Regions from separate parts of the Streptomyces sp. 142MFCol3.1 genome, predicted to be linked through region 4. Evidence: riboswitches for the same ligand, from Rfam matches in the RefSeq annotation. Region 4 holds a riboswitch; each other region holds the start of a gene.

Region 1 (7,085 bases), on a different contig from region 4:
CGGTGGGGTGGGTGCCATCCGGAGTCTGGGCCGGCTGGGCATCCCGATGTATGCGATCACCGAGGACCGTTACACCCCGGCTGCGAGCTCGCGCTATCTGCGCCGTGCGTTCGTCTGGCCGACGACGGGGACGGAGGAACCGGAGCGGCTCGTCGAGGGGCTGCTGCGGATCGGCAGGCGGATCGGGCGGCCGGCGGTCCTCGTGCCGACGGACGAGGAGGCCGCCGTCCTCATCGCCGAGCATCAGGACGAGTTGGGTGACCGCTTCCTCTTCCCGCGCGTGGACGCCAAGCTGCCCCGCCGGCTCGCCAGCAAGCAGGGGCTGCACGAACTGTGCGTCGAACACGGCATCCCCAGTCCCGCGGCGGCCTTTCCGCAGTCGTACGAGGACGTCGTCGAGTTCGCCGGGAGTGCCCGCTTTCCCGTCGTGGCCAAGAATCGCGAGGCGTTCGTGCGCCGCAGCCGCCCCGCCGTGAACGGCACGACGCGGATCGCGACGCGCGAGGGTCTGCTGACACTCGCCCGGGACTGGGGCCCGCAACCGGGAGTGATCCTCCAGGAGTACCTGCCCAGGGAGGACGCGGAGGACTGGATCGTGCACGCGTACTTCGACGCGGACTCGACGCCGCTCGCGATGTTCACGGGCGTCAAGGTCCGCTCCTGGCCGCCGCACGCGGGAATGACGGCGAACGCGTACGTCGTCGACAATCCGGAACTCGCCGACCTCGCGGCCCGGTTCATCAAGGAGATCGGCTTCAGCGGCATCATCGACCTCGACCTGCGCTTCGACCGGCGCGACGGGCAGTACAAGCTCCTCGACTTCAACCCGCGGATGGGCGCGCAGTTCCGTCTCTTCGAGAACGAGTCGGGGATCGACGTCGTCCGCGCCATGCATCTGGATCTGACCGGGCGCGCCGTTCCGGAGGGGGAACAGCGGTCCGGCCACCGCTACATCGTGGAGAACATCGACCTGCCGGCGCTGCTCGCCTACCGGCGCAGCGGCTACACGACACCGCACGCACCGACACGCGCGAGCGGTACGGAGCTGGCCTGGCTCGCGGGGGACGACCTGCGGCCGTTCTTCACGATGCTCGCGCGCTTCGTGCGGCCGGGCGCGAAGCACCTGTATCAGCTGTGGCGCACCAACCGCCGCGGCAGCACCACCACGAAGTGACGGCAGACGTCCGACGTCCTGGGGAGGGGACTTCGTGATTCATCCGGTAGCAGTCATCGGTGCCGGGCCGTTCGGCCTGTCGACAGCGGCCCATCTGCGGGCCCGCGGCGTCCCGGTGCGTGTCTTCGGCGAGCCCATGGTGAGCTGGCGCGACCACATGCCCGAGGGAATGCTCCTCAAGTCGACCCCGGCCGCATCCACCATCGACGCCCCGCAGCGCGGGCACACGCTCCTCGACTACTGCGACGCGGCCGGGATACCGCGCCTCGTCACCGACGAGGACATCATCCCCGTCGAGACGTTCATCGCGTACGGCGAGTGGTTCCAGCAGAAGCTGGTGCCCGAGCTGGAGCGGGTGCGGGTCGTCTCGGTCGACCGCATGGCCGGCCGCGCCGGCTCCGCCGGCTCCGTCCGCTCCGGAGCCGCCGAGAGCCCGCACGGCTTCGAACTCAAGCTGGACTCGGGGGAGTTGTTCACCGCGCGGGCCGTCGTGGTCGCCACAGGCCTGTCCGGACTCGACCATCTGCCTCTTGAGCTCGCGAGCGTGGCGGCCGACGGGCCCACCCCCACGGGCCCCGTCTCGCACAGCTCCCAGCACCACGACCTGAGCCGGTTCTCCGGCAAGGAGCTGATCGTCGTCGGCGCCGGCCAGTCCGCCCTGGAGACGGCGGCGCTCGCGGCCGAGGCGGGCGCGCGGGTGCGGGTGGTGTCCCGCGGCAGGGGCGCCGTGGACTTCGGCGCGCCCCCGTGGAACCAGCCGAGGCTGCGCCCGGAGTCCCCCTTCGGCCGCGCCTGGTCCCTGTGGGCGCTGAGCTACTACCCGCAGCCCTATCGCTACCTGCCCGAGTGGGCCCGGCACTACTTGGTGCGCCGGGTGCTCGGCCCGCTCGGCGCCTGGTGGCTGCGCGACCGCTTCGAGGGCAAGGTCGAGGTGAGTGAGGTCCAGCGGATCGTCCGCGCCCAGGTGCGCGAGGGCCGCCCCGTCCTGACCGTCCGGACCCATGGGGGCCGGGCCGAGGAGCTCTTCGCCGACCATGTCGTCGCGGCCACCGGCTATCGCGTCGACATCGCAGCGATGGATTTCCTCGGGCACGAGCTGCGCACCGAACTGGCGGTCAGCCGGGGCACTCCGAGGCTGGGCGCGGGCTACCGCTCCTCCGTCCGCGGCCTGTACTTCACCGGGCTGCCGGCGGCGGCCTCGTACGGGCCGGTGATGCGGTTCGTGTGCGGGACGGAGTTCGCCTCGCCCCGGCTGGCCGGACATCTGGCCGCCGCACACGGGTGAGTCGGGGCGAGGGGCGCCGCGGGCGAGGCGGCGCCCCTCGCCCTTGAACGGCTGGGGAAGAGGCCACCTTCGCGTACCGCGCGCACGAGTTGTACGGCGAACCGCCCCTGTCGTCCGGACGGTGAAGGGCGTTGCGGGCGGGATACCGGACGTTGTCCGGTTCACGGGGGGCCGTTGAGTCGTGCGATCCGTATTCTTCGGATCATGGCCGCTCCGACTGCATATTCACTCATCGCCACTGACCTGGACGGAACGCTGCTGCGCGGCGACGACACCCTCTCCGACCGGTCGCGGGCCGCGCTGGCGAGGGTGGCCGAGGCGGGTGCCCGGCATCTCGTGGTGACGGGCCGTCCCGCACCGAGGGTGCGTCCACTGCTGGACGAACTCGGCGGCGAGGGACTGGCGGTGTGCGGGCAGGGGGCGCAGCTGTACGACGCCGGGGCGGACCGGATGCTGTGGTCGGTGACCCTGGACAGGGAACTGGCGGAGACGGCGCTCGGCAAGATCGAGGCGGAAGTCGGCCTGCTGTACGCGGCGGTGGACCAGGACGGCGTGGACGGGCTGACCCTGATCGAGCCGGGTTACGTGATGCCCCACCCGACGCTCCCGGCGGTACGGGTGCGACGGCGCGACGACCTGTGGACGGAACCCATCAGCAAGGTGTTGCTCCGTCACCCTTCCCTGACCGATGACGAGTTGGCCTGGGCGGCACGGTCGGTGGTCGGTTCGCTCGCGACGGTCACCATGTCGGGGCCGGGCACCGTCGAACTCCAGCCATGCGGTGTGACCAAGGCGACGGGTCTCGCCCTCGCCGCGGCGCACCTCGGTCTCGCGCCCGCCGAGACCCTCGCCTTCGGCGACATGCCCAATGACATCCCCATGTTCGACTGGGCGGCCCGTGGGATCGCCATGGCCAACGCGCATCCCGAACTGAAGGCGGTGGCCGACGAGGTGACCTTGTCGAACGAGGACGACGGCATCGCGGTCGTGCTGGAACGGCTCTTCGGGGTGTAGACGTCCGGTCGCGGTGCGGACGTCCCGCCGAGGCGCAGGCATCCCCCAAGGGAAAAGCGGGGGAAGACGGACAAAAATCTCGATTCGGGGCGCGGGCGGAGGTCCGCCGCGCGCCCCCAATCGGCGATGTGCCGCTGTCGCCGGGTCAGTACGCTCCGTTGACGTTGTCGATCGAGCCGTACTTCGCCGCGGCGTAGTTGCAGGCGGCCGTGATGTTCGCGACCGGGTCGTACGGGTCCATCGAGGTGCCGGGGACGTGGTACGCCTTGAAGGTGGGGTCGATCACCTGGAGGAGACCCTTCGAGGGGATGCCCGCGGCGGCGTTGGAGTCCCAGTTGTTGATGGCGCGGGGGTTGCCGGAGGACTCGCGCATCACGTTGCGGTGGATGCCGTTGTACGTGCCGGGTATGCGCTCCTTGGCCATGATGTCCAGGGAGTGCTTGATCCAGCCGTCGAGGTTGTTGGCGTACGTCTTGCCGGAGGCGGGGGCCGCTGCCGCCGGTGCGGCCTTGGTCAGCGGGGACACCACGCCGGTCGCGAGGTTCTTCGTGCCCACCGTCAGCACCAGTCCCGGGCGCAGGTGGGCGGCGTCGGGGCCGATGACGGCCTTGTTCGCGTCGTACAGCGCCTGCCAGCCACCGCACGACGGGTTCTTCTTCGCGACGGTCTGGAGGGTGTCGCCGGCGACCACGGTGTAGGTGAGGAGCTGCACCTGGGGGACGGTGGCCTGGACAGTCTGCGTCGGCGTGGCGGCCTGGGCGCCGGTGGCGCTCAGGAGGGGGAGCGCGAGGGCGACTCCGCCCACACCGGCGGCGAGCACGCCACGGGTGATGAAGGGGCTGGTCCTGAAGCGGCGGTTCATGACTCGTCCGGACATGGCGGTTTCCTCTCCGGCGCCTGCGAGGTGAGCTGTCGGGTTCGGGCGGGGAGGTGCCCGGCCGCGCTCTGTATGCGGCTTAACCCCTAGTCGTTCCGGTTTGTCCGGATCGACGGCTTGCCTGGGTCCCCCGCTCCTGCCGTGTGTGCGTGGGTGGGTGGGTTCGGGCGGCGGCAGGATTCGGCGATCCGCCCGGATCGAGGTGAACGTATGCGAGAGCACATGTCGGGAACAAGGGCTGAATTTCGGACGAAGATCGCTTTCGCCTGATTAAGGTAGTGTCAATACGTCCGATTCAACCGGAATTGGATCCTCAACTTGCCTTTAGCAAAGGGATTCTGTGAGGGCGGCGTAAATTCCCGGTCGAGGGTGTACGTGACCCAACTCACGAGACCAAAGCCAACCAAAGCGGCAAGAGCGGCAACTCGGACATCACGCCCCGGCGACCATGGGTGCGAGTAGGGCAATTCGGACATCGGGGAGGGGTGATGGGCCGGAGGCTGCGAGTCGGGTAACTCGGGCAACTCGGACAGGGTGCAGGGGTTTCCGTTGGGCCCGGTGGCCGCGCGTCCGGCCGCCCCGCCGGGCAGGGCCGGGGCGGCGGCGGACCTAGCCCGCCGTGCGCGGGATCCGCTTCTCCCACGTCCGGTGGAAGACCACCTCGTCGCCGGCCCTGCAGACGACCTCGTTGGTGGCGATGAACTCACCCTCGGAGCAGGCGAGTTCCGATCGTGTCGCCACACGGGCGTCCCAGGCGAGGTCTGGCCGGTGGAAGCGGATCGACCAGTCCGAGCGGACTCGCGCCGACATGGGGCCGGACTCGTCGATCGCGTACGACTCCCGGACGTCTTCGGTCACTTCGAGGCCGTCCGGGTGGATACGGGTGCCTTCGTGAGGGAGGTCGGTCTCCAGGCGCCACTCGCCCTTGGCGACGTCGTGCACGAGGAGCCGTTCGGGACGCGGCTCGTCCAGCGTCGCGGGGGAGACCGCCCCGAGGGGTGCGGACTGCTCCGGCTCCTCGAAGGCGATCGTCGGGTCCGACTCCCTTGCCCTTACCGGGAGTTCGAGGACAGAGGCCGCCGGGTCGAGGGTGAAGCCGGCCTCCGTGCCGGGCTGTGGCCAGACCCACGGCCAGTACGCGGAGGAGACGGCGAGCCGGACGTGATGCCCGGGCGGGAACGCGTGACCGATGGCGTCCAGCTCGACGAGCACGTCCTCCGTCGCGCCCGGCACCCACGCCGTGGCGCGGTCGCTGCCGTGGCGCGCCGACAGGTTCAGCACGCCCCGGGTGACGAGCGTCGAGGCGCCGTCGCGAGCCACGTCGCACAGCCGGGCGATCACCTGGCCCCGGGGGGAGTGCGAGGTCAGCCGCAGCCGGACCGCCGGGCGGCCCAGGACCCAGGTCTCCTCCGTGACCTCGAACTCGAAGCAGACCGACCGGGCGTCCTCCTCCCGCTGGTCCGGGGGCAGGTCCGCGTCGTGGCCGCGCGGGACGGTGCGGCCCGCGTCCACCCCGGTGTGCTGCGGTGAGCGCACCGCCACCGGGTCGCCCTGGAGCGCGTACGTGACCCGGGTCACGGAGGGCGACGGCCAGACGTGATCACCCACCCAGCGGCCGGTGATCACCGGGTACGTCGTCGCCGGAGGACGCGCGTCCATGACGTACGAGCGCAGGAGCGGCTCCGCCATGATGCCGCCGGGGCCGGGGCCGGGGCCGGGGCCGGACGTCGCCGGGGGGCGCAGCCAGTGGTCCCACCAGCGCAGGGTCTCCTGGAGGAAGCCGATCGCAGGGCCGGGCGGCCGGTCCCGGTCGGGGTACTGGTGCGACCACGGGCCGATCACTCCGCGTACGCGATCGGGTGGCAGGTGCTCGACCAGACGCAGCACCGTGTCGCGGTACGGGTCGTGCCAGCCGCCGACCGCCAGGACCGCCGCCCGGATCGCTCCGTAGTCCTCGCGGACACTCCCGTGGCGCCAGTACGCGTCCCGGGTCTGGTGCTCCAGCCAGGTGTGGACCGGTGGCTCCACCGCCTGGAGCCGCTTCACCCACATGTCCCGCCACATCACCTCGCCCACGTGTGCCGGGTCCGGGGGAAGGGCGGCGGAGGCGAGCGTCGCGGCCGACCGGGCGTGCAGGCCGGCGGCCCGTACGGAACCTCCTGTGTAGTGGACGTCGTTGTCGTAGCGGTCGTCCGTCGAGCAGACCGCGACGACCGCCTTGAGCGGCTCGGGTGCGAGAGCCGCGATCCGGAGCGAAACGAAACCGCCCCAGGAGATGCCGAACATGCCGACGTTGCCGGTGCACCAGGGCTGGGCGGCCAGCCAGTTGACCACCTCCACGCCGTCGTCCAGCTCCTCCTGCGTGTGCGCGTCCGCCGGCATGCCCTCCGAATTGCCGTGTCCGCGGATGTCCACGCGGACGGAGGCGTAGCCGTGGCCCGCGTACCAGGGGTGGCGCTGCCAGTCGCGGGGCGCGGTCCGGTCCGTGAGGCGGTGCGGAAGGTATTCGAGGAGAGCGGGTACGCGTTCCTCGGTCAGCGGGCGCCAGACGCGCGCGTACAGACGGGTGCCGTCCGGGAGAGGGATCCAGAGGTCCTCGTGGGCGGTCTCGTACGGGAAGGAGGTACGGATGTGTATGGTCATCGCGCTCCCGGACCCGGCGGAGCCGTGGGACTCGGGCGGTTCGGCACGGTCGTGGGGCGTGGCCTGTCGGGGCGGCCCGGCGGGCCCTTGCG
Region 2 (7,085 bases), on a different contig from region 4:
GTCCCCGGCCGTGCCGCAGCGGCGGACCCGGACCGTGTGCGGACGCGAGCCGCCCGCCGCGGGAGCGTGCACGCGGCCGGTGCGCGCCGTGACGGCCCTCCCCGGCCGCCGGTCGGTCCCGGCACCTCCGGGCGCTGCGGATACCGTCGGGGAGTGACCGAGCCCCACGCCTTTGCCAGCCCCGCCCCCGAACTCTTCACCTGGGAGTTCGCGACCGACCCCTACCCGGCGTACGCCTGGCTCCGGGAGCACGCCCCGGTGCACAGGACCCGGCTGCCCAGCGGGGTGGAGGCCTGGCTCGTCACCCGGTACGCGGACGCCCGGCAGGCGCTCGCCGACCAGCGGCTGTCCAAGAACCCGGCCCATCACGACGAACCCGCCCATGCCAAGGGGAAGACGGGCATCCCGGGCGAACGCAAGGCCGAGCTGATGACCCATCTGCTGAACATCGATCCGCCGGACCACACCCGGCTGCGGCGGCTGGTCAGCAAGGCGTTCACCCCGCGCAGGGTGGCGGAGTTCGCGCCTCGCGTGCAGGAGCTGACCGACCGGCTGATCGACCGGTTCGCGGGCGAGGGCTCCGCGGACCTCATCCACGACTTCGCGTTCCCGCTGCCCATCTACGCCATCTGCGACCTGCTCGGCGTCCCCCGCGAGGACCAGGACGACTTCCGGGACTGGGCAGGCATGATGATCCGGCACGGCGGGGGTCCGAGGGGCGGGGTGGCGCGGTCCGTCAAGAAGATGCGCGGCTATCTGGCCGACCTCATCCACCGCAAGCGGGAGGCGCTGCCCGAGCACCCCGCACCCGGTGAGGACCTCATCTCCGGACTCATCCGCGCCTCCGACCACGGCGAGCACCTCACCGAGAACGAGGCCGCCGCGATGGCGTTCATCCTGCTCTTCGCGGGATTCGAGACGACGGTCAACCTCATCGGCAACGGCACCTACGCCCTCCTCACCCACCCCGGGCAGCGGGCCCGCCTCCAGGCCTCCTTGGCCGCGGGGGAGAGGGGACTGCTCGAGACCGGGGTCGAGGAACTCCTGCGCTACGACGGGCCGGTCGAACTCGCCACCTGGCGGTTCGCCACGGAGCCCGTGCGGATCGGCGGACAGGACATCGCCCCCGGCGACCCCGTCCTCGTCGTCCTGGCGGCTGCGGACCGTGACCCCGCACGGTTCGAACAGCCGGACACGCTCGACCTGTCCCGGCGTGACAACCAGCACCTCGGATACGGCCACGGCCTTCACTACTGTCTCGGCGCGCCGCTCGCCCGTCTGGAGGGGCAGACCGCGCTCGCCACGCTCCTCACCCGCCTGCCCGATCTGCAACTCGCTGTGGATCCGGCCGATTTGCGCTGGCGCGGCGGCCTCATTATGCGTGGATTGCGGACACTTCCGGTGGAGTTCACGCCGATCACGTAGGCATGCCGCGGAACGGCGTCCCGACGTCCGGCGTGTGACGGTCCGTCACATCTGTGATCTTCACGTGATCTGTGCTGCATCGACTTGTGACAAGCGTTCGAGTACGGATACGTTCACCCAGCAAGGCGGCCCATCTGCCGCTGTAGTCACCTGCTGTCACGCGAAAGGCTTCCGCATGCTCTCCGGGAACGGCCGTCACCGTCGCCCCCGTCAGGCCCCGGCCCTCATCGTCGCCGCAGGAGTGACCGGATCGGCCATCGCGATCCCGTTGCTCGGCGCCACCAGTGCGAGCGCCGCCGACGGCACCACATGGGACCGGGTCGCGGAGTGCGAGAGCGGCGGCGCCTGGAGCGCCGACAACGGCAACGGCTACTACGGCGGCCTCCAGTTGACCCAGGACAACTGGGAGAGGTACGGCGGTCTCGTCTACGCCCCGAGCGCCGACCAGGCCAGCCGCTCGCAGCAGATAGCCATCGCCGAGAAGGTCCTCGACGGCGAGGGGCTCACGGCCTGGCCGACCTGCGGGCCGCTCTCCGGGCTCAGCAAGAACTCCGGTCACGTCGAGGTCGACACGGGCCTGGGCAACGGCTCCTCGAACGAGGGCGGTTCTTCGGACTCGTCCGGTTCGTCCTCTTCATCTGATTCTTCCGACTCCTCTTACCCGTCCGGTTCGTCCTCCCTGACCGACACCTCGCGCGAGGGCGGGAACTCCACCAAGTCCGACACCTCGTCCGACGGGGGCTCCCAGGACTCGGACCGCTCGGACCGGGCGACGCCCAAGAGTGATGAATCGGGCAAGTCGGGCCGGAGTGACGAGTCTTCGGAGGCGTCCGAGGGCGGCACGGGCGGAGCCGGTCGCCACCGCGGTGACAGCGCCGACGAGGACGCGACGGAGGGCGCGGGTGACGCCCGCGAGGACGGCGCTCCGGGACGGCACGCCTCCCGCGACTCGGGTTCCGCGCGTGAATCGGCCGACGGTTCCTACACCGTGCGCAACGGCGACAGCCTCTCGACGATCGCCGACACCCTCGACCTGCCGGGCGGATGGTCCGGGCTGTACGACGCGAACAAGAAGACGGTCGGCGCCGACCCCGACCTCATCCTGCCCGGTCAGAGCCTTGCAGTTGATGCCGAATCGGGCGAAAAGTAGCGGGAGTTCGCGTCACGGTTCGCCGCGGAATGTCCGGTTTGGCGTGAGTGAGAGATGAGTCTCAGAGGCCCTGATCGTCTTTGGAATTCCGTCGATCGCATGCCTACGGTCGTGACCGCTCGCCACAGCGGGCCCCGACGGTCGCAACGCCGAATCCTGCCGACAGCCGTACGGGAACAGTCGACGCGTCAAGCGCCGTGGGCAGGAGCGGGGGACCCAAGGTAAGTGCCGCGACCGGTGGTTGAACCGGGAGCGGCTAGGGGTGGAGCCGAGCGCTGGAGCGCACGGCCGGGCACTCACCCGCCCGAACCCGACAGCTCACCTCGCAGGCGTCGGTGAGGGGATCCTCCATGCTGTTTTCCGACAAGGGCAAGCACCGTCGTCCGTCCAAGGCCGCACGTGTCGCCGCCCTCGCCGGTGTCACCGGTGTCGCCATCGCCGCTCCGCTGATGGCCGCCGGCAACGCCTCCGCCGCCACCGCGTCCGAGTGGGACGCCGTCGCCCAGTGCGAGTCCGGCGGCAATTGGGCCATCAACACCGGCAACGGCTACTACGGCGGCCTGCAGTTCTCCGCCTCCACCTGGGCCGCGTACGGCGGCACCGCCTACGCCGGCACCGCCGACAAGGCCTCCAAGGCCCAGCAGATAGCCGTCGGCGAGAAGGTCCTCGCCGCGCAGGGCAAGGGCGCCTGGCCGACCTGCGGCACGGGCCTGTCGAGCGCCACCTACAACGGCGGCACCGCCGACTCCGCGTCGAGCACCCCGAGCACCACCACCCGTACGACGGAGCAGCCCGCCTCGCGTTCCGCCGAGCGCCCGGCCGCCGAGAAGACCGTCACCACCCCGGCCGGCGAGAAGGTCAAGAAGGGTGACGGCGAGTACAAGGTGGTCAAGGGCGACACCCTCAGTTCCATCGCCGAGAAGAAGCACGTCAAGGGTGGCTGGCAGCAGCTGTTCGAGCTGAACAAGGACATCGTCGACGACGCCGACTTCATCTTCCCGGGCCAGCAGCTGCACCTCGGCTGACGGCCCTCGCGCGGCGGCCGCGGCCCCCCACCGGCCTCCGTGCCCCCGTCCGCGTCCGCAGCCCCACCTGCGGCCGCGCCCCCACCGGGCGTGTGCGGTCCGGACCGGCGTCCACGCCGTCCGATCCGCACCGCCGGCCGCGGTCCGGCACAGGTCCACGAAGGGTCTCCGCCGGCCCATGGCTCTCCCCTCGAGGAGGTCTCCACACCGGAGGCCTCGTGAGGGCCCCCGTCCCCACGGGCTCCCCGCCCCGGCACGTGTTCCCCCGCACGCGCCGGGGCGGGGCTTTTCGTGCGGGGTGGTATTTCATGTACGGGGCAGGTTTTTGTTCCGTTCGGAAACAATTTACGCTCGGTTCTGCTCAAGGGGTGGTCGTCAGGCTGGCCGATCCCCCCGAGGCGGTTAGGCTCATGTCGCGAAGCCGTCCCAGGCTTCGCGCCGTGCCGGGCCCGGTGTCCGGCGTACCCGCGTCACATCCCAGAAGGAGATGCTCGTGCCGTCCATCGACGTCGTCGTAGCCCGGGAAATCCTGGACTCCCGAGGCAACCCCACGGTCGAGGTCGAGGTCGGCCTCGACGACGGCAGCACCGGTCGTGCCGCCGTCCCGTCCGGCGCCTCCACCGGTGCCTTCGAGGCCATCGAGCTCCGCGACGGTGACCCCAACCGCTACCAGGGCAAGGGTGTCGAGAAGGCCGTCCTCGCCGTCATCGAGCAGATCGGCCCGGAGCTCGTCGGCTACGACGCCACCGAGCAGCGCCTGATCGACCAGGCGATGTTCGACCTGGACGCCACCGACAACAAGGGCTCGCTGGGCGCCAACGCCATCCTCGGCGTCTCGCTCGCCGTCGCGCACGCCGCCTCCGAGGCGTCCGACCTCCCCCTCTTCCGCTACCTGGGCGGCCCGAACGCGCACCTGCTGCCCGTTCCGATGATGAACATCCTGAACGGCGGCTCGCACGCCGACTCCAACGTGGACATCCAGGAGTTCATGATCGCCCCGATCGGCGCGGAGTCCTTTTCCGAGGCCCTGCGCTGGGGTGCCGAGGTCTACCACACCCTCAAGAAGGTGCTGAAGACCAAGGGCCTGTCCACCGGCCTCGGCGACGAGGGCGGCTTCGCCCCGAACCTGGAGTCGAACCGCGCCGCGCTCGATCTCATCCTCGAGGCCATCAAGCAGGCCGGTTACATCCCGGGCGAGCAGATCGCGCTCGCGCTCGACGTCGCCGCGTCCGAGTTCTACAAGGACGGCAAGTACGAGTTCGAGGGCAAGTCCCGCTCGGCCGCCGAGATGACCGAGTACTACGAGGAGCTCGTCTCCGCGTACCCGCTGGTCTCCATCGAGGACCCGCTGTACGAGGACGACTGGGCCGGCTGGAACGTCATCACCGAGAAGCTGGGCGACAAGGTCCAGATCGTCGGCGACGACCTCTTCGTCACCAACCCGGAGCGCCTGGCCCGCGGCATCGAGGAGGGTTCCGCCAACGCCCTGCTCGTCAAGGTCAACCAGATCGGCTCGCTGACCGAGACCCTGGACGCCGTCGAGATGGCCCAGCGCAACGGCTTCAAGTGCATGATGTCCCACCGCTCCGGCGAGACCGAGGACGTCACGATCGCCGACCTCGCGGTCGCCGTGAACTGCGGTCAGATCAAGACCGGTGCCCCGGCCCGCTCGGACCGCGTCGCCAAGTACAACCAGCTGCTGCGCATCGAGGAGATCCTCGACGACGCCGCGGTGTACGCCGGCCGCAGCGCCTTCCCCCGCTTCAAGGGCTGAGTCGCACTGGCTTAGGAAGCGTCGTACGTACGTCCCCGTACTCGGTCCCGTACCGTGTGCGGGGACGTACGCACGTGACGGGCCGGCGGACGCGCAAGCACCGGGGAGGCGGGATACATGGCCGTGAAGGACCGGGACCGGTTCTCCACCGCGACCAGGCTGCGGCTGCTCGGTGAGCAGACGGCGGCCCGGGTGTACCGCTCGCAGACGAAGCGGCAGGCCCGTCGTTCCCGGCTGACCGGCCGGGCCGCGCTGCTCGCCCTCGTCCTGTGCTCCCTGATCGTCGCGCTCGCGTACCCGATAAGGCAGTACGTCTCCCAGCGCGCCGAGATCGCCGACGTGGAGCGGCAGCGGGAGCAGGCCCGCCGGCGGGTCGAGCAGCTGCGCGACCTCAAGGCGCGCTGGCGGGACGACGCGTACGCCGAACAGCAGATCCGGGACCGGCTGCACTACGTGATGCCCGGCGAGACCGGCTACATCGTCGTCGACCCGGACGCGGCGAAGCAGTCCCGCGCCGACCGGCGGGCGGCACCGCGCCCCTGGTACGCCAACGTCTGGGACGGCGTGGACAAGTCCGACGCCGCCGACAAGTGAACTGACCAGAAAGACATGTGACACACGGCATGGAAACGCCACCGCCGCCCACCCCGCGCACCGAACCGACCGACGCGGACGTCGAGGCCTTCAGGCAGCAGCTCGGCCGGCCGCCGCGCGGACTGCGCGCGATCGCGCACCGGTGCCCGTGCGGGCAGCCGGACGTCGTCGAGACGGCGCCGCGTCTTCCCGACGGGACACCGTTCCCCACGACGTACTACCTGACGTGCCCCCGGGCCGCGTCCGCCATCGGGACGCTGGAGGCCAACGGGGTCATGAAGGAGATGACCGAACGGCTGGCGACCGACCCGGAGCTGGCCGCCGCGTACCGTGCCGCGCACGAGGACTACATCGCGCGCCGCGACTCCATCGAGGTGCTGGAGGGCTTCCCCAGCGCGGGAGGCATGCCGGACCGGGTGAAGTGCCTCCACGTGCTGGTGGCGCACTCGCTGGCCGCCGGGCCGGGCGTGAACCCCCTCGGGGACGAGGCGATCGCCATGCTCCCGCAGTGGTGGAGCAAGGGGGCCTGTGTGGTCCTGCCGGACGGGGACCAGGACTGACTTGCCGCGGGTGACGGGAGCGGCCGCCTTCGGGCCGCCGCCCCGCGTCCGGGCACCTTTCGCCCCGGGACGCTGCCCCGGGCCCGCGCCCGCGCACCGGGGGTCCGCCCTTCGGGGAGGATCCGGGCCGGGACGGCCGGCGGCGGGGACGATCACGACAGGAGACCAGAGACCATGACCAGGGTCGCCGCCATCGACTGCGGCACCAACTCCATCAGGCTGCTCGTCGCCGACGCGGACCCGCGGACCGGTGAACTCGTCGAGCTGGACCGCCGGATGACGATCGTGCGGCTCGGACAGGGCGTCGACCGCACCGGACGGCTCGCCCCGGAGGCGCTGGAGCGGACCTTCGCGGCCTGCCGGGACTACGCGGCGGTCATCAAGGAGCTCGGCGCGCAGCGCCTGCGCTTCGTGGCGACCTCGGCCTCCCGGGACGCCGAGAACCGGGACGAGTTCGTGCGCGGGGTCCTGGACATCCTCGGGGTCGAGCCGGAGGTCATCAGCGGGGACCAGGAGGCGGAGTTCTCCTTCACCGGGGCGACCAGGGAGCTGACGGG
Region 3 (7,085 bases), on a different contig from region 4:
GGAGCCGGCACGATCCGCGCGGACAACCCGCGCCTTTTGGTCAACTCCGCCGAGCGCCGCGCGGCACGCATCGCCGCGGGGCGCCCGGAGTATCCGCTGAAGGTCACCGTCAGCGGGTCCGGCGACCTCGACCCGGCGGCGCAGTTCTGGCACACCGGCGGCGAGAAGGCCGTCTACACGACCGACAAGGGGGCGGGCCGGGCGGCCGAGGCCCTGCGCGGACTCGACCACCTCGGCATCGACATCGTCTCCACCGGCCCCGAGCTCGACTGGCGCGCGCTGCTGGAGCACCTGCACGACGTCCGCGGCGTGCGCCGCCTCATGGTCGAGGGGGGCGGGCGGGTCCACACCCAGCTGATGCTCGAAGGGCTCGCGGACGAGCTGCAACTCGCCGTCGCACCGCTCTTCGTGGGCCAGCCGGACGCGCCGCGGCTGTTCGGCCCGGGCGCGTATCCCCCCGGGCGGATGCGCCTCGTGGAGACGCGGGCCGTCGGAGACGTCGTCCTCATCCGGTACGTCCCCACGGCACCCGGCGCCGGGGAGCTCGCCGGTGCCGCGGACCGGCAGTGGCTGGCCCTCGCCTGCGAGCTGGCCGCGCAGTGCCCGCCCTCGGAGACGGCGTTCAGCGTGGGCGCGGTCGTGGTCGCGGCCGACGGCACCGAGCTGGCCCGCGGTCACTCCCGGGAGGGCGACGACCCCGTCGTGCACGCCGAGGAGGCCGCGCTCGCCAAGATCGACCCCGCCGACCCCCGACTGGCCTCCGCCACCGTGTACAGCAGCCTGGAGCCGTGTGCCCGACGCGCCTCCCGGCCCGCCCCCTGCGCCCGGCTGATCCTCGACGCCGGAGTGCGGCGCGTGGTCACCGCGTGGCGCGAGCCCGACACGTTCGTCGCCGAGGCCGACGGGAGCGGGCTGCTCACGGCGGCGGGCGTCGACGTCCTCGAACTGCCGGAGTTCGAGGAGCGGGCGAAGGCGCCCAACCGGCACCTTCTCGGCTAGCCCCCGGCCGCGCGCGACACGCCGGGCGGGGGCGGGGGCAGACGTGTGTGCTTCGGGTCCCGCGGATGGCGTACACTGGTTTCAACGACGCGGGGTGGAGCAGCTCGGTAGCTCGCTGGGCTCATAACCCAGAGGTCGCAGGTTCAAATCCTGTCCCCGCTACTGAAACAAGGGCCGGACTCGGAATGACGAGTCCGGCCCTTGGTCTTTCCCCCGGCCCTTCCCGGTTCTCGGTCTTTCCCCTCGTCCTTGCCGCGCCCCCTGTTGGCGGCCGGTCACGACCTGGCGCGTTCCCCCGGTCGGTCCACATCGGTCGCTGCCCGCCCGCGTGCCGGGATATCTGGACGGGTGGGGCGAGCAGGAAGCGAGCGGCGAGTGGCCATGGGCCCGTACGACCGGTCCGGTGGACGGCTGCCCGGCGACCCCGTGCCCGACCCCGGCGTCGGAGACACCCCGCGGCCCCGCCCGGCGGGCACCGGGAAGCGTGGGGTCTCCTCCGTGCGGACCTTCGTCAAGACGCCGCCCGCGCTGCTCGTCGTCGCCGGGGTCCTCTACGACTACCTGACCGCGGCGGAGTTCGCCGCCGCCCCCTTCTTCACGGCCGCCCCGCTGGTGGCCGCACCGCTCTACACGCTGCTGAGCACGGCGCTCGCCGGCCTGCCGGCCGTCGCCGCCGGCACGCTCGTCACGCTCGACGGCGCGCCGTCGGCACTGCCGCTCGGGATGGGCGAGTTGGACGGCCGGCCCGACGGGCGGTGGGCGAGAAGTTCCCGCACGGCGCGACGCTGCTCCTCTACACCGACGGTCTGTCCGAGGCGCGCGACGGACGCGGGGACTTCTACGACCCGGCGGCGCGTCTCGCCGGACGCGTATTCCCCGGTCCCGACGCCCTGTTGACCGTCCTGGCCGGGGAGGTCCGGCGGCACGCGGGAGGCGGCACGACGGACGACATGGCGTTGCTCGCCGTACGACGTCCCCGATCGTTGTCACCCGGGGTGACCGGACCGTACCCCTCCGCATAACGACTGACGTACCGTCAGGGAAAGGCGTGTTTACGAGGTGCGGTCAACTCGCCCGGTTTCCGGCGGTGGTGCCCCCAAAGTCCAGGCCAAAAGCGTTAACGATCAATCCGAACGGCTTGGAATCCGGGGCCCGCGTCTATTAACGTTCGATAACGCAGCGCGGTCGTCCCAGCCGTCACAAGAGGCGGCTCCGTGCGCACGCGCCGAATCCCGCAAGGGAACCGGGGAACCACTAACTTGGGGTGAATCGGGCGTTCTTCGCGGTCATATCCGTGAGGGACGCACGTAGGAGACCTTCCTGCTCCGAACCCGTCAGCTAACCCGGTAGGCGAGAAGGAAGGAAAGGAGCGCGCCCACGTGGCGTCAAACCGGCCTGCCCAGCCAACCTCGTTCGCGGCGGACGAAACCCAGTCCATCGGCTACGCGTACGGCAACGACGAGGGCCCCTGGGAGGAGTGGAATCCCACCGCGGATTCCGTCCGTCCCGTCCGCGGCCGGCACCGCGTCAGCAAGCAGCGCGGCGGAGGACTCGCGCGCAGCTCCACCGTCCTCGGTGTCGGTGTCATAGCCGCCGTCGGCGCTGGTGGCATGGCCACCGCGGCGCCCGGCAAGCCGCCGGTCTCGATCTCCCTGCCCGACCTCTCCTCGGTCACCGAGTCCGCCAAGGCCCTGATCTCCGACGGCGGATCCAGCGCGCCCAAGGGCTCCAGCACCCCCCTCACCACCGCCGGACTGACCACCGCGGACGCCGCGCAGGGCAGCGCCGACGCCGGTGAGGCGCTGCGCGCCCGCATCATGCAGCAGGCCGAGTCTCAGCAGGATCAGGTCGACAGCGCGGCCCAGGAGGCCGCCGAGACGGCCGCCGCGAAGCAGGCCGCCGAGACCGCCGCCAAGCAGCAGGACGCCGCCGAGGCCAAGGCCGCCGCCGCCAAGAAGAAGGCGGAGGAGGAGGCCAAGGCCAAGGCCGAGGCGGAGCGCCTCGCCGAGCTCGCCAAGAGCTACTCGCTGCCCACCTCCTCGTACACGCTGACCTCCACCTTCGGTGAGGCCGGCTCCATGTGGTCCTCCGGCTACCACACCGGCCTCGACTTCGCGGCGCCCACCGGGACGCTCATCAAGGCGATCCACGGCGGCACCATCACGGAGGCCGGCTGGGCCGGCGCGTACGGCTACCGCACGGTCCTCACCCTCGACGACGGCACGGAGCTGTGGTTCTGCCACCAGTCGTCGATCAGTGTCACCGCCGGGCAGAAGGTCACCACGGGCGAAGTGATCGGGCGCGTGGGTGCGACGGGCAACGTCACCGGACCGCACCTGCACCTGGAAGTGCACCCCGGCGGGGGCGACTCCATCGACCCGATGGCCTGGCTGCGGGGCAAGGGCCTCAATCCCTGAGCCGACCGTCTCCACCCTTGCGCCGGGTGCTCCGGTTCCGGGCCGAGGGTTTTCACCCTCGTGCCGAGGGGACCGAACCCAGGCTGAGGTGCTCCACCCTTGTGCCGGGGGATCTCTCCTGACCGAGGGTCTTCACCCTTGTGCTCAGGGATCCGACCCTGGGGTCGAGGGTCTCCACCCGACCCCAGGGCTTCGCGCCCTGGGTACAAGGGCTTCATCCCGATCCGAGGGTCCAGACCCTGGTGCGAGGGACGCCACTCCTGAGGCGCGACCACACGTCGTCCGCCGAGGCGGCGCCCCTTCCTCCGCGGCAACGGTCTCCGGCGGTCCTGACGACAACCCCCTCGACGTCAGGGCTGCCGGTCAGGTGCATCCGGGTGTCTTCAGATGCGTGCGGAATACACCCATCCGGTAAGGGTGTTGCAGTGAGGTATGACTCCTCTCCGCAAGCTCGGTCCGTCCGACCTCGAAGTCTTCCCGCTCGCCCTCGGGGGCAACGTCTTCGGCTGGACCGCCGACGAGGCGCACTCCTTCGCCGTGCTCGACGCGTACACCGCCGCGGGCGGCAACTTCATCGACACCGCCGACTCCTACTCGGCGTGGGTCGACGGCAACGAGGGTGGCGAGTCCGAGACCCTCATCGGCACGTGGCTGAAGAAGCGCGGCAACCGCGCCGACGTCGTCCTCGCCACCAAGGTCAGCCAGCACCCCCGGTACCCGGGCCTGACCGGTGCCAACATCAAGGCGGCGGCCGACGCGTCCCTGCGCCGCCTCGGCACCGACCACATCGACCTGTACTACACGCACTTCGACAAGCCGGAGGTGCCCGTCGAGGAGATCATCGGCGCGCTCGACGAACTGGTGCGGGCGGGCAAGGTCCGGCACATCGCCGCGTCCAACATCTCCCCCGAGCGGCTCCGCGAGTCCCTGGAGTTCTCCGACCGCGAGGGCCTCGCGCGCTATGTCGCCCTGCAGCCCCACTACAACCTCGTCTCGCGTGACACGTACGAGGGGCCCCTGCACGACGTGGCCGCCCACGCCGGCCTCGCCGCCGTCCCGTACTTCGCCCTCGCGTCCGGCTTCCTCACGGGCAAGTACCGCCCGGGCGCGAGCGTCGACTCGGCCCGCGCCGCCGGGGCGGGCAAGCACCTCGACTCCGCACGCGGCATTCGCGTCCTGGCCGCCCTCGACGAGGTCGCCGAGGCGCACGGCGCACCGGTCGCCACGGTCGCCCTGGCCTGGCTGGCCGCCCAGCCGACTGTCGTGGCCCCCATCGCCTCCGCCCGCACGGTCGGACAGCTCCCGGCGCTGCTGGGCGTGGCGGACCTGGTCCTCACGGAAGGGGAACTGGCGAAGCTGACGAAGGCGTCGGCCTGAGGAAGGCGTCGGTCTGGCGAAGGCGTCGGCCCGACGGGAGCAGTCGCTAGGTGCGGTAGGGGTTGTAGGCGGGGTACGGGGCCACCGGGCCGTACGGGTTCCCGTGCGGCTGTCCCTGCGGTTGCTCCGCGGGCCGTCCGTACGCCCAGGTGTACCCGTAGCCGTACGCGCTTCCCCGGGCGGGCCACGGCGGGGCCGGAATCCGCGGCGCGACCGTCCGTGCCGCGTACGCCAGGGCGGGCCGGGCGATCTCCCTGCGCCGCCACAGCTCGTCGAGCAACTCCCGCTCGCGCACGACGAAGTCGGCGCCGGCACGGCCGCGGCGGCCGCGGTGACGCAGGAACGCGAGCGAGGTCGCATACGCCTCGTACTCCGCGACCGAGCGCGCCGCGGCCTTCCCGGCGTGGTGCCCCGCGTACTCGCGGGCGAGCCGCCGCGCCCGCATGGAGCCGAGCACATGGGGTTCGACCGGGGTCAGCCAGCCGGCGACGGCGTACGCCGGAAGCTCCGTGCGCACGGTGCGCAGTTCACGCTGCCGTGTCCAGACGACCAGCCAGGTCAGCAGTCCGAACGCGGGCACCATGAACGCGGCGTACACCGCGAAGAACCCGTACTCCCCGAACGTCGAGGAGCCGTTCCAGACGGAGTGCATGCCCATGGCGAGCAGCAGTCCGCCGAAGGGCAGCAGCACGCGGCGCAGATGCCGGCGTTCCGCGGACAGCGCCGCGAAGCCGAATCCGATGCCGGTCAGCACGGTGAACAGCGGATGCGCGAACGGTGACATGACCACGCGGACGAAGAAGGTCGCGGCGGTGAGAGAGGCGAGCCCCCTCTCCCCGCTGAGCTGGTCGGTACCGAACGCGGTGCCGAGGTAGAGGATGTTCTCGGTGAACGCGAAGCCGGTCGCCGTGATCCCGGCTATGACGACCCCGTCGACGATCCCGGTGAAGTCCCGTCTGCGGAAGAGGAAGACCAGCAGCACGGCCGCCGCCTTCGCGGATTCCTCGACGATCGGCGCTATGACGGTCGCGCCGAGCGTGTCGGCGCTGGACGGGTCCGCGGTCGAGGTCGCTATCCATCTGGTCGCGAAGCTGTTGGCGACGATCGCTATGAGCGCGGCGGCGCAGGCACCCCAGGCGAACGAGAAGATCAGATTGCGCCAGGGGCCCGGTTCGACACGGTCCAGCCAGCGGAACGCGGCGATCAGGAGCGGCACGGGGAACACGGCGAGACCGAGGCCGACCAGAAAGCCCTCGGTGCCGGTCTGCTCGCGGACGAGCGCCAGGATCACGAGCCCCGACATCGCGAGCAGGGTGATCAGCGCGCCGTAGCGGACCCATCGGCGCTGCCACCAGTGCGCGTGCCGCAGCCCACCGCCGGCGGGACCGCCGGGGTGCGTCGGATACGTCGGGTACGGAGGGCAGGTGGCCACGGCATCGACCCTAACGAGGGAAGGGCTCAGCCCGCGACGGTGCCTGGCACTGCCCGGGGCACCCGCGCGGACACCGAAGGGACGCCCGGGTGGCTCCCGGGGCTTCAGCGGCCCTTCAGCCGTCGGCGGACTGCTGGTCCGGGTGTTCTTCGTGTTCTTCGAGCTGCTGTACGCGCCGGAAGAGGAGGTCGTTCACCACGTGACCCTTGTCCAGTCCCTGGCCCTCGAAACGGGTCAGGGGCCGGAAGCCGGGACGTGGCGCGTAACCGCCGTCGGGCTGGGTGTTCTCGAAGTCGGGGTGCGCGCTCAGCACTTCGAGCATCTGCTCGGCGTAGGGCTCCCAGTCGGTCGCGCAGTGCACGAGGGCGCCCGGCTTGAGGCGGGTCGCCACCAGGCTGAGGAACTCGGGCTGGATCAGCCGCCGCTTGTGGTGCCGCTTCTTGGGCCAGGGGTCGGGGAAATACACCCGCAGACCGCTCAGGGACTGTGGCCGGAGCATCTCCCTGAGCAGGATGATCGCGTCGCCGTTGGCCACCCGGACATTGGACAGGCCGTTGTGGTCGGCGAGATTGAGCAGGTTGCCCTGGCCCGGGGTGTGCACGTCGACCGCGAGGATCCCGGTCTTCGGGTCCTCGGCCGCCATCTGCGCGGTGGCCTCGCCCATCCCGAAGCCGATCTCCAGCACGACGGGACAGTCGGTCCCGAACAGCTCGGCCAGATCGATCGTCCGCTGCCCGTCGATGTCCAGACCCCACTTGGGCCACAGCCGCTGGAGCGCGTCCGCCTGCCCGGCGGTCACCCGGCTGCGACGCGGCTGGAAGCTCCGGATGCGCCGCTCGAAGTGCGACCCGGCGGGGTCG
Region 4 (7,085 bases):
ATGGGCCTGGGCCGCCATCACCCCGTGGTCCGCAAGGCGCTGCACGACGTCCTGGACGCCTCGCTCGCCGACCTGACCCGCTTCGACTGCCAGCCGCTGCCGGGCCTGCTCGCGGAGCGGATGCTCGTCCACAGCCCGCACCTGGACCGGGTGTTCTTCGGCAACAGCGGTACGGAGGCGGTCGAGACCGCGCTGAAGTTCGCCCGCTACGCCACCGGGAAGCCGCGGGTCCTCTACTGCTCGCACGCCTTCCACGGGCTGACCACCGGCTCGCTGTCGGTGAACGGCGAGGACGGCTTCCGCGACGGCTTCGCACCGCTGCTGCCCGACACTGCCGTCCCGCTCGGAGATCTCGACGCGCTGGCCCGGGAGCTGAAGAAGGGCGACGTCGCCGCGCTGATCGTCGAGCCCATCCAGGGCAAGGGCGTCCACGAGGCACCGCCCGGCTACCTGCGCGCCGCCCAGGAACTGCTGCACAAGCACAAGGCGCTGCTCATCGCCGACGAGGTGCAGACCGGGCTCGGGCGCACCGGGGACTTCTACGCCTACCAGCACGAGGACGGGGTCGAGCCCGACCTGGTGTGCGTGGCCAAGGCCCTGTCCGGCGGATACGTGCCGGTGGGCGCCACCCTCGGCAAGGACTGGATCTTCAAGAAGGTCTACTCGTCCATGGACCGGGTCCTCGTCCACTCGGCGAGCTTCGGGGCGAACGCGCAGGCCATGGCGGCGGGGCTGGCGGTCCTGTCCGTGATGGAGAACGAGCAGATCGTGGCCAACGCGCGCGTCACGGGGGAGCGGCTGAAGTCCCGGCTCGGCGCGCTCGTGGACCGGTATGAACTGCTCGGTGACGTACGCGGCCGGGGGCTGATGATCGGCATCGAGTTCGGCCGTCCCAGGTCGCTGAAGCTGCGCAGCCGCTGGACCATGCTGCAGGCCGCCCGCAAGGGGCTGTTCGCCCAGATGGTGGTCGTGCCACTGCTGCAGCGCCACCGCATCCTCACACAGGTCTCGGGCGATCATCTGGAGGTGATCAAACTGATCCCGCCGCTGATCATCGGCGAACGGGACGTGGACCGCTTCGTGGAGGCCTTCACCGCGGTGATGGACGACGCGCACAGCGGCGGCGGCCTGATGTGGGACTTCGGCAAGACGCTGGTGAAGCAGGCCGTGGCCAACCGCTAGGGGTGCCGTCGCCGTACCGCGCCGGGCGCCCGTACCGGGGCGGGCTCCCCCGACGAGCCCGCCGCCGGTGCGCTGAGCCAGGTCGGGCGGGCGGGTTTGCCTCAAAGGCAAGAAATTTGCCCCAAAGGTAATAGTGCGGCTCAATGGAGGGCATGAACCCTGTCGAGGGTAGCGACCCTTCCACTCCGCAAGCGGCAGAGGGGCCTGCCGCCGAGCTCCCCGCCGTCGCGCCCCAGCTGCGCGAACTGCGCCGCCGTGCCGCCCTGACGCTGGAGGCCGCGTCCCGCGCGGCCGGGCTCTCACCCGCCCATCTCTCCCGTCTGGAGACCGGGCAGCGCCAGCCCTCGCTCCCGATGCTGCTCGCGCTCGCCCGCGTCTACGGTACGACGGTTTCCGAGCTTCTGGGCGAGACGGTCGTCGAGCGGCACGCGATCGTGCGCGCCGCCGACATGGAGCCGACACAGGCCGGCGGCTGGACGTACTGGCAGGCCGGAGCCCCGGGCCGCGGTATGCAGGCCCTGCGGGTGCACGTCCCGCACGGCTCGCAGGGCGACATCGTGCGCGTCCACCCCGGCGAGGAGTGGCTGTACGTCCTCACCGGGCGACTGAGTCTGCGCCTCGGGGACACCGCGCACATCCTCACGCCGGGGGACAGTGCGCACTTCGACTCACTGACCCCGCACCGCATCGCCGCCGCCGACCCCGGCGGGGCCGAGCTCCTCTTCGTACACACCCTGTTGCAAAGTCCGACCGCCGCGCTGTGCCTCGGCCCGGCGGCGGGACACCTCACCCCGGGAGAGCCGTCATGACCGAACCCACTCCGACCGGTCCCCGCAAGTCCATGGAGGAGAAGTTCCCCCGGGCGCTGTGGGTGAGGCTGATCATCTACGTCGCCGTCGGCCACCTCTTCGCGGCCTTCATCTACCTGCTCTTCACGCTGGGCGCGCAGGGCCAGTAGACGTGCCGGGCCGCAGGGCCGGTCCAGGGCCGCGTCAGTCGAGCAGGCGCTCGCGCAGGCGGTCCCGCACCTGCGGGGTGACCCGCAGCGCCTGCTCCAGGTAGGTGTCGACGCCGCCCCAGGTCTCCTCGATGGTCTCGAAGGCCGCCGTGAGGTACTCGGCGCGCGCGTCGAACAGGGGGCTGAGCAGCTCCATGACCTCCGGGGAGTACGCGGAGGGGGCGGAACTGCTGCGGTGCACCTTGTAGCGGCGGTGCTTGGCGTTCGACTCCAGGTAGTCGGCGACGATCGCGTCGCGCTCGACACCGAGGGCGAGGAGCGTCACGGCTATGGACAGGCCCGCGCGGTCCTTGCCCGCCGCGCAGTGCATCAGCGCGGGCACGCTGTCCTCGGCCAGCGAGTGCAGCACCTGGGAGTGCTCCGTCGTGCGCTCCTTGATGATCGTGCGGTAGGAGACGACCATCCGGTTCGCGGCCTTGCCGTCCGAGAGGATCGAGCGCAGCTGGTCGAGGTCGCCGTCACGGACCATCTTCCAGAACTCCGCGCCGTCGGCCGGGTCGGTGAGCGGAAGGTTCACGTTCCGTACGCCGGGGAGGTCGACGTCGGGGCCCTCCAGCTTCTGGTCCGAGGCGTTGCGGAAGTCGAAGATCGTGTGCAGGCCCAGTGAGGAGAGGAACGTGGCGTCCTTCTCGGTCGCGTGCGCGAGGTGGCCGCTGCGGTACAGCCGCCCCTGTTTCACCCGTCGGCCGTCCACGGTGGGCAGGCCGCCCACGTCCCGGAAGTTGCGTACTCCGGCCAGCTCGGGCTCGGTCGACGGGACCTGCTGCGTCACGTGGACTCCTCACATTCGGCCGCCGGTGCCGCCCAGGTCCTGCCCGGTGGCGTGTGTCGGCGGGTTGCGCTCTCGACCATACGACATGGGTTCCTGAGGCAATGAGTTGTCCACAGGCGTTGCCCGCGGGGCACGGCCGCCGGGAACATGCCGGTATCTGATCGAGGTCCGCGTGGAGCGAGGAGGAGCTCGCCGAGGCGCGGGAATGGGTCGGCCTCTACAAGGAGATCCGCCCTGTCGTGCAGCGCGGGGACCTCTACCGTCTGCGCCCTCCGGAGGGCGGCCTGAGTGCCGTGCAATACGTCCACGGCGACGAGACGGTGGTGCTCGCCTGGCTCCAGGCCCAGCGGTACGGCGAGCCGACAGCTCCGCTCCGACTGCGCGGACTCGACCCGGCGCAGGCGTACGAATGCCGCGAAACGGGTGAAATCCATCGTGGTGCAGTGTTGCTGCACCACGGACTGCGGACAGGCCTGCGAGGAGACCTCGATGCCGCGGTAGTCCGACTGCACCGCATATGACCGTTCTGCCGGAATCGGGACCTTCGTTCCAACTGGCCCTGGATTGGGGCGCCATGCGGTGGGCCGCGTGAGCAGCGTCATATTCGTGACGATGCGTCGCGGCCCGCTTTTCGCAACGCGCCCGTACCCACGGGCCGGTTGAGGGGGAGAAAAGATCATCTCTTCACGGAGTGTGACGGGCATTTCCGACATGGATCAAGAAAGGTGGGCGCGCGAAGAAATCTCCTGGTTGTGGATGCGCTCTCGTCTCGCTTACGTTCGCCCTCACTCCGGACGGACGCCTAATCCTGCCGCCGGCCGGAATCCGCACACAGACCCGCACACGGCAGGAGCGGGGGACCCAAGGTTCCATGCCTGTTCCGGTCTCCGGAACGGCTCGGGGTACAGCCGCGCCGACGCGTGGCCGGGCATCTCCAGCCCGCACCCGACAGCTCACCTCGCAGGCGCCGGAGAGGAACTCGTCATGCCCGCGAAGGGTAAGCACCGCCGCCCCAAGTCCCCCCGCCTCGCCCGCTCGATCGCCGTCGCCTCAACCGGTGGCGCCGCACTCGTGCTGCCCCTGCTGGGCGCCACGGGCGCCCATGCCGCGGCCCCCGCCGCCACCGTCGCGCAGAAGGCCGGGAAGGCCGTGGCCGCCGCTCCCGTCGCGGCGAAGAAGGTCGCCGGGAACAAGACCTACCGCGTCAAGGCCGGCGACTATCTCTCGAAGATCGCCGACGAGCAGAGCGTCCGCGGTGGCTGGAAGAAGCTGTACTCCGACAACCGCCCAGCCATCGGCGGCGACCCGGCACTGATCCACCCGGGCCTGGAGCTGACGATCGGCGCGAAGGCCGTGTCCGCCGGCGCCACCCAGTCGTCCGCTCCGGCCGCGAAGACCGCCGGCGCTCCGGCCGCGAAGACCGCCGGCGCCCCCGCCCCCCAGGCCGCCGCGAAGAGCTACTCGGGCTACACGCTGCCGGTCGCGGGCGGCAGCGTCGGCACCTCCTACAAGGTGGCGGGCAGCATGTGGTCCAGCGGCTACCACACCGGCGTGGACTTCGTGGTCCCGACCGGCACCACCATCAAGTCCATCGCCGCCGGGACCGTCGTCTCCGCCGGCTGGGGCGGCGCCTACGGCAACCAGGTCGTCATCCAGCACGCCGACGGCAAGTACTCCCAGTACGCCCACATGTCGGCCCTGTCCGTGTCGGCGGGTCAGACCGTGGCCGCCGGCCAGCAGATCGGCCTCTCCGGTGCGACGGGCAACGTCACCGGACCGCATCTGCATTTCGAGATCCGCACCACGCCGAACTACGGCTCGGACGTGGACCCGGTCGCCTACCTGCGCTCGCACGGTGTCGCCGTCGGCTGACACCTCACGCAGTCCCCGGCGCCCGCCGCTTCCTGCCGCGGACGGCGGGTCCCGCTCCTGACGGCGGGACCCGCCGTCCGCGAGGCAGGACCCCCTCCGAAGGCCGGACCCCCGATCCCCGGGGTCCGGCCTTCGGTGCGTCGACTCGTCAATCCGGCGCCACCGGTGCCGGATTGCGGCCCTCCGCGTGCGGACTCGGTCAACGCTCCTGATCAGGGCCCTATTCCGGATTGACCAATACTTGACGAGTGTCTTATATCACCATCCGTCAACCCTTCCTTACGGTCGCGTAGCTCACATCGAAAGGTGAATCATGGTCCGACGTGGCAGACGATTCGAAGAGTGACAACAGATCAGTGATCGGGTCGTACGTGGCGGTGGGGGACAGCTTCACCGAGGGCGTCGGCGACCCCGGTCCGGACGGGGCCTTCGTGGGCTGGGCCGACCGCTTCGCGGTGCTCCTCGCGGACCGGCGCGCCGAGGGCGACTTCAACTACACCAATCTCGCCGTGCGCGGGAAACTGCTCGACCAGATCGTCGCGGACCAGCTCGGGCGCGCCAAGGAACTCGCCCCGGACCTGGTCTCCTTCTGTGCGGGCGGCAACGACATCATCCGGCCCGGCACCGACCCCGACGAGGTCGCGGAGCGCTTCGAGCGCGCGATCGCCGACCTCACCTCCGCCGTCGGCACCGTCATGGTGACCACCGGCTTCGACACCCGTGGTGTGCCCGTGCTCAAGCACCTGCGCGGCAAGATCGCCACGTACAACGGACATGTGCGTGCCATCGCGGACCGCTACGGCTGCCCCGTGCTCGACCTCTGGTCCCTCAAGACGGTTCAGGACCGCCGTGCCTGGGACGGCGACCGGCTGCACCTCTCGCCCGAAGGGCACACCCGGGTGGCGCTCCGCGCCGGTCAGGTCCTCGGTCTCGACGTGCCGGCTGATCCGGACCAGCCCTGGCCGCCGCTGCCGCCCCGCGGCACGCTCGAAGTGCGGCGCGACGACATCCACTGGGCGCGCGAGTACCTGGTCCCGTGGATCGGGCGCCGGCTGCGCGGCGAGTCGTCGGGAGACCATGTGGCCGCCAAGGGCGCCCTCTCCCCGGACGACATCAAGATGCGCATAGAGGCGGTCGCCTGAGCCGCGCCGGCGCCGGCGGATTCCCCCGCGGGCGGCTCGACCAGTGAGGTGACGGCCCGGGAGTGGCGTGGGGCGGAGCGCGGCACGCGGTGCTGGGATGACCGCGAACCGCCCCCGCGTCCCGAGGGGGCCCGAAGGAGACCTCCATGCCCGCCCGCCGCGTGTCCACCGCACTCGCCGCGACCCTCCTCGCCCTCGCCCTCCCGCAGGCCGCCGCGGCCCCCGCCCTCGCGCTGGGGGCCCGCCCCGGCGACGCCGCCGAGTCCACCCCGTCCACGGTCACCGTCACCGGACAGGGCAGCGCCACCGCCACACCGGACGTCGCCGTCCTCGGCATGGGCGTCGCGGCCACCGCGAAGACGGCGAAGGAGGCTCTCGCCGCACAGACCACCGCGTCGAACGCCCTGCTCGCCGCCGCGCGCGCCCAAGGTGTGGAGGAACGGGACATCCGCAGCGCGAGCCTCTCGCTGTCGCCGGTCCACGAGATCCACGACGGGACCTCCGAGTCGACCGGCTACGAGGCGGCGCAGTCGTTCTCGGTGAAGGTCCGCGACATCGCCGCCACGGGCAGGGTCCTCCAGGCGGTCACGGACGCGACCGGGGACGCGGGACGCATCCAGTCCGTCGTCTTCGACGTGGCCGACCCCGCCCCGCTGCACACCGCCGCCCGCGAGGCCGCGTACGAGGACGCGCACGAGAAGGCACTCCAGTACGCGCGCCTGGGCGGCCACCGGCTCGGCCGCCTGGTGTCCCTCACCGAGGACGGCGGCGGCGAGTCCCGTCCGGTCCCGATCGCCGCGGCGGCCTTCGACCAGGGCGGGACGGTGCCGGTCGCACCCGGAGAGATCCGGGACACGATCACGGTCATGGCGGTGTACGAACTCCGCTGAGCCGTCGCCGAGGACCGCTCGGCCAGGACGGCTCCGGCAGGGACACCGTGGCCGGCGCTCAGGGCTCAGTCGTGCGCCGAGGTGAGGCGTGGACCGGCAGTCGCTCCCGCAGGGGGCGGGGCTCAGCGCACCGCCGCCACCAATGCGGCCCGCTCCAGGCCCAGTTCGCGCGCAAGGGCCTCGTCCACCCACTCGTGGGTGCGCGCCCG

The links. Region 4 has a riboswitch for cyclic di-AMP ahead of H305_RS0101680 (M23 family metallopeptidase). Riboswitches for the same ligand answer to the same signal wherever they lie in the genome.
Region 1: another riboswitch for cyclic di-AMP. It lies ahead of H305_RS0139605 (transglycosylase SLT domain-containing protein); the one in region 4 lies ahead of H305_RS0101680 (M23 family metallopeptidase).
Region 2: another riboswitch for cyclic di-AMP. It lies ahead of H305_RS0131115 (transglycosylase family protein); the one in region 4 lies ahead of H305_RS0101680 (M23 family metallopeptidase).
Region 3: another riboswitch for cyclic di-AMP. It lies ahead of H305_RS0134980 (M23 family metallopeptidase); the one in region 4 lies ahead of H305_RS0101680 (M23 family metallopeptidase).

Annotation. Positions count from the first base shown of each region.
Region 1 is NZ_AUKV01000046.1:26,989-34,073, reverse strand. Features, by position in the region: gene H305_RS0139620 (ATP-grasp domain-containing protein) at 1-1,174, shown strand, start outside; gene H305_RS0139615 (FAD-dependent oxidoreductase) at 1,209-2,459, shown strand; gene H305_RS0139610 (Cof-type HAD-IIB family hydrolase) at 2,664-3,473, shown strand; gene H305_RS0139605 (transglycosylase SLT domain-containing protein) at 3,619-4,350, opposite strand; cyclic di-AMP (ydaO/yuaA leader) riboswitch at 4,355-4,546, opposite strand; gene H305_RS0139600 (CocE/NonD family hydrolase) at 4,960-6,987, opposite strand.
Region 2 is NZ_AUKV01000024.1:97,919-105,003, reverse strand. Features, by position in the region: gene H305_RS0131125 (cytochrome P450 family protein) at 154-1,425, shown strand; gene H305_RS0131120 (transglycosylase family protein) at 1,601-2,575, shown strand; cyclic di-AMP (ydaO/yuaA leader) riboswitch at 2,759-2,922, shown strand; gene H305_RS0131115 (transglycosylase family protein) at 2,926-3,600, shown strand; gene eno (phosphopyruvate hydratase) at 4,088-5,374, shown strand; gene H305_RS0131105 (FtsB family cell division protein) at 5,492-5,968, shown strand; gene H305_RS0131100 (DUF501 domain-containing protein) at 5,998-6,528, shown strand; gene H305_RS0131095 (Ppx/GppA phosphatase family protein) at 6,703-7,085, shown strand, end outside.
Region 3 is NZ_AUKV01000031.1:94,823-101,907, forward strand. Features, by position in the region: gene H305_RS0134965 (dihydrofolate reductase family protein) at 1-999, shown strand, start outside; tRNA gene H305_RS0134970 (tRNA-Met) at 1,088-1,161, shown strand; partial or broken gene H305_RS56495 (SpoIIE family protein phosphatase) at 1,669-2,021, shown strand; cyclic di-AMP (ydaO/yuaA leader) riboswitch at 2,213-2,367, shown strand; gene H305_RS0134980 (M23 family metallopeptidase) at 2,379-3,416, shown strand; gene H305_RS0134985 (aldo/keto reductase) at 3,849-4,793, shown strand; gene H305_RS0134990 (PrsW family intramembrane metalloprotease) at 4,840-6,225, opposite strand; gene trmB (tRNA (guanosine(46)-N7)-methyltransferase TrmB) at 6,341-7,085, opposite strand, start outside.
Region 4 is NZ_AUKV01000001.1:380,546-387,630, reverse strand. Features, by position in the region: gene H305_RS0101705 (aspartate aminotransferase family protein) at 1-1,182, shown strand, start outside; gene H305_RS0101700 (helix-turn-helix domain-containing protein) at 1,335-1,991, shown strand; gene H305_RS44190 (DUF6126 family protein) at 2,024-2,140, shown strand; gene H305_RS0101690 (tyrosine-protein phosphatase) at 2,175-2,972, opposite strand; partial or broken gene H305_RS49950 (GH36 C-terminal domain-containing protein) at 3,146-3,493, shown strand; cyclic di-AMP (ydaO/yuaA leader) riboswitch at 3,779-3,952, shown strand; gene H305_RS0101680 (M23 family metallopeptidase) at 3,957-4,844, shown strand; gene H305_RS0101675 (SGNH/GDSL hydrolase family protein) at 5,201-5,986, shown strand; gene H305_RS0101670 (SIMPL domain-containing protein) at 6,133-6,876, shown strand; gene H305_RS0101665 (TetR/AcrR family transcriptional regulator) at 6,999-7,085, opposite strand, start outside.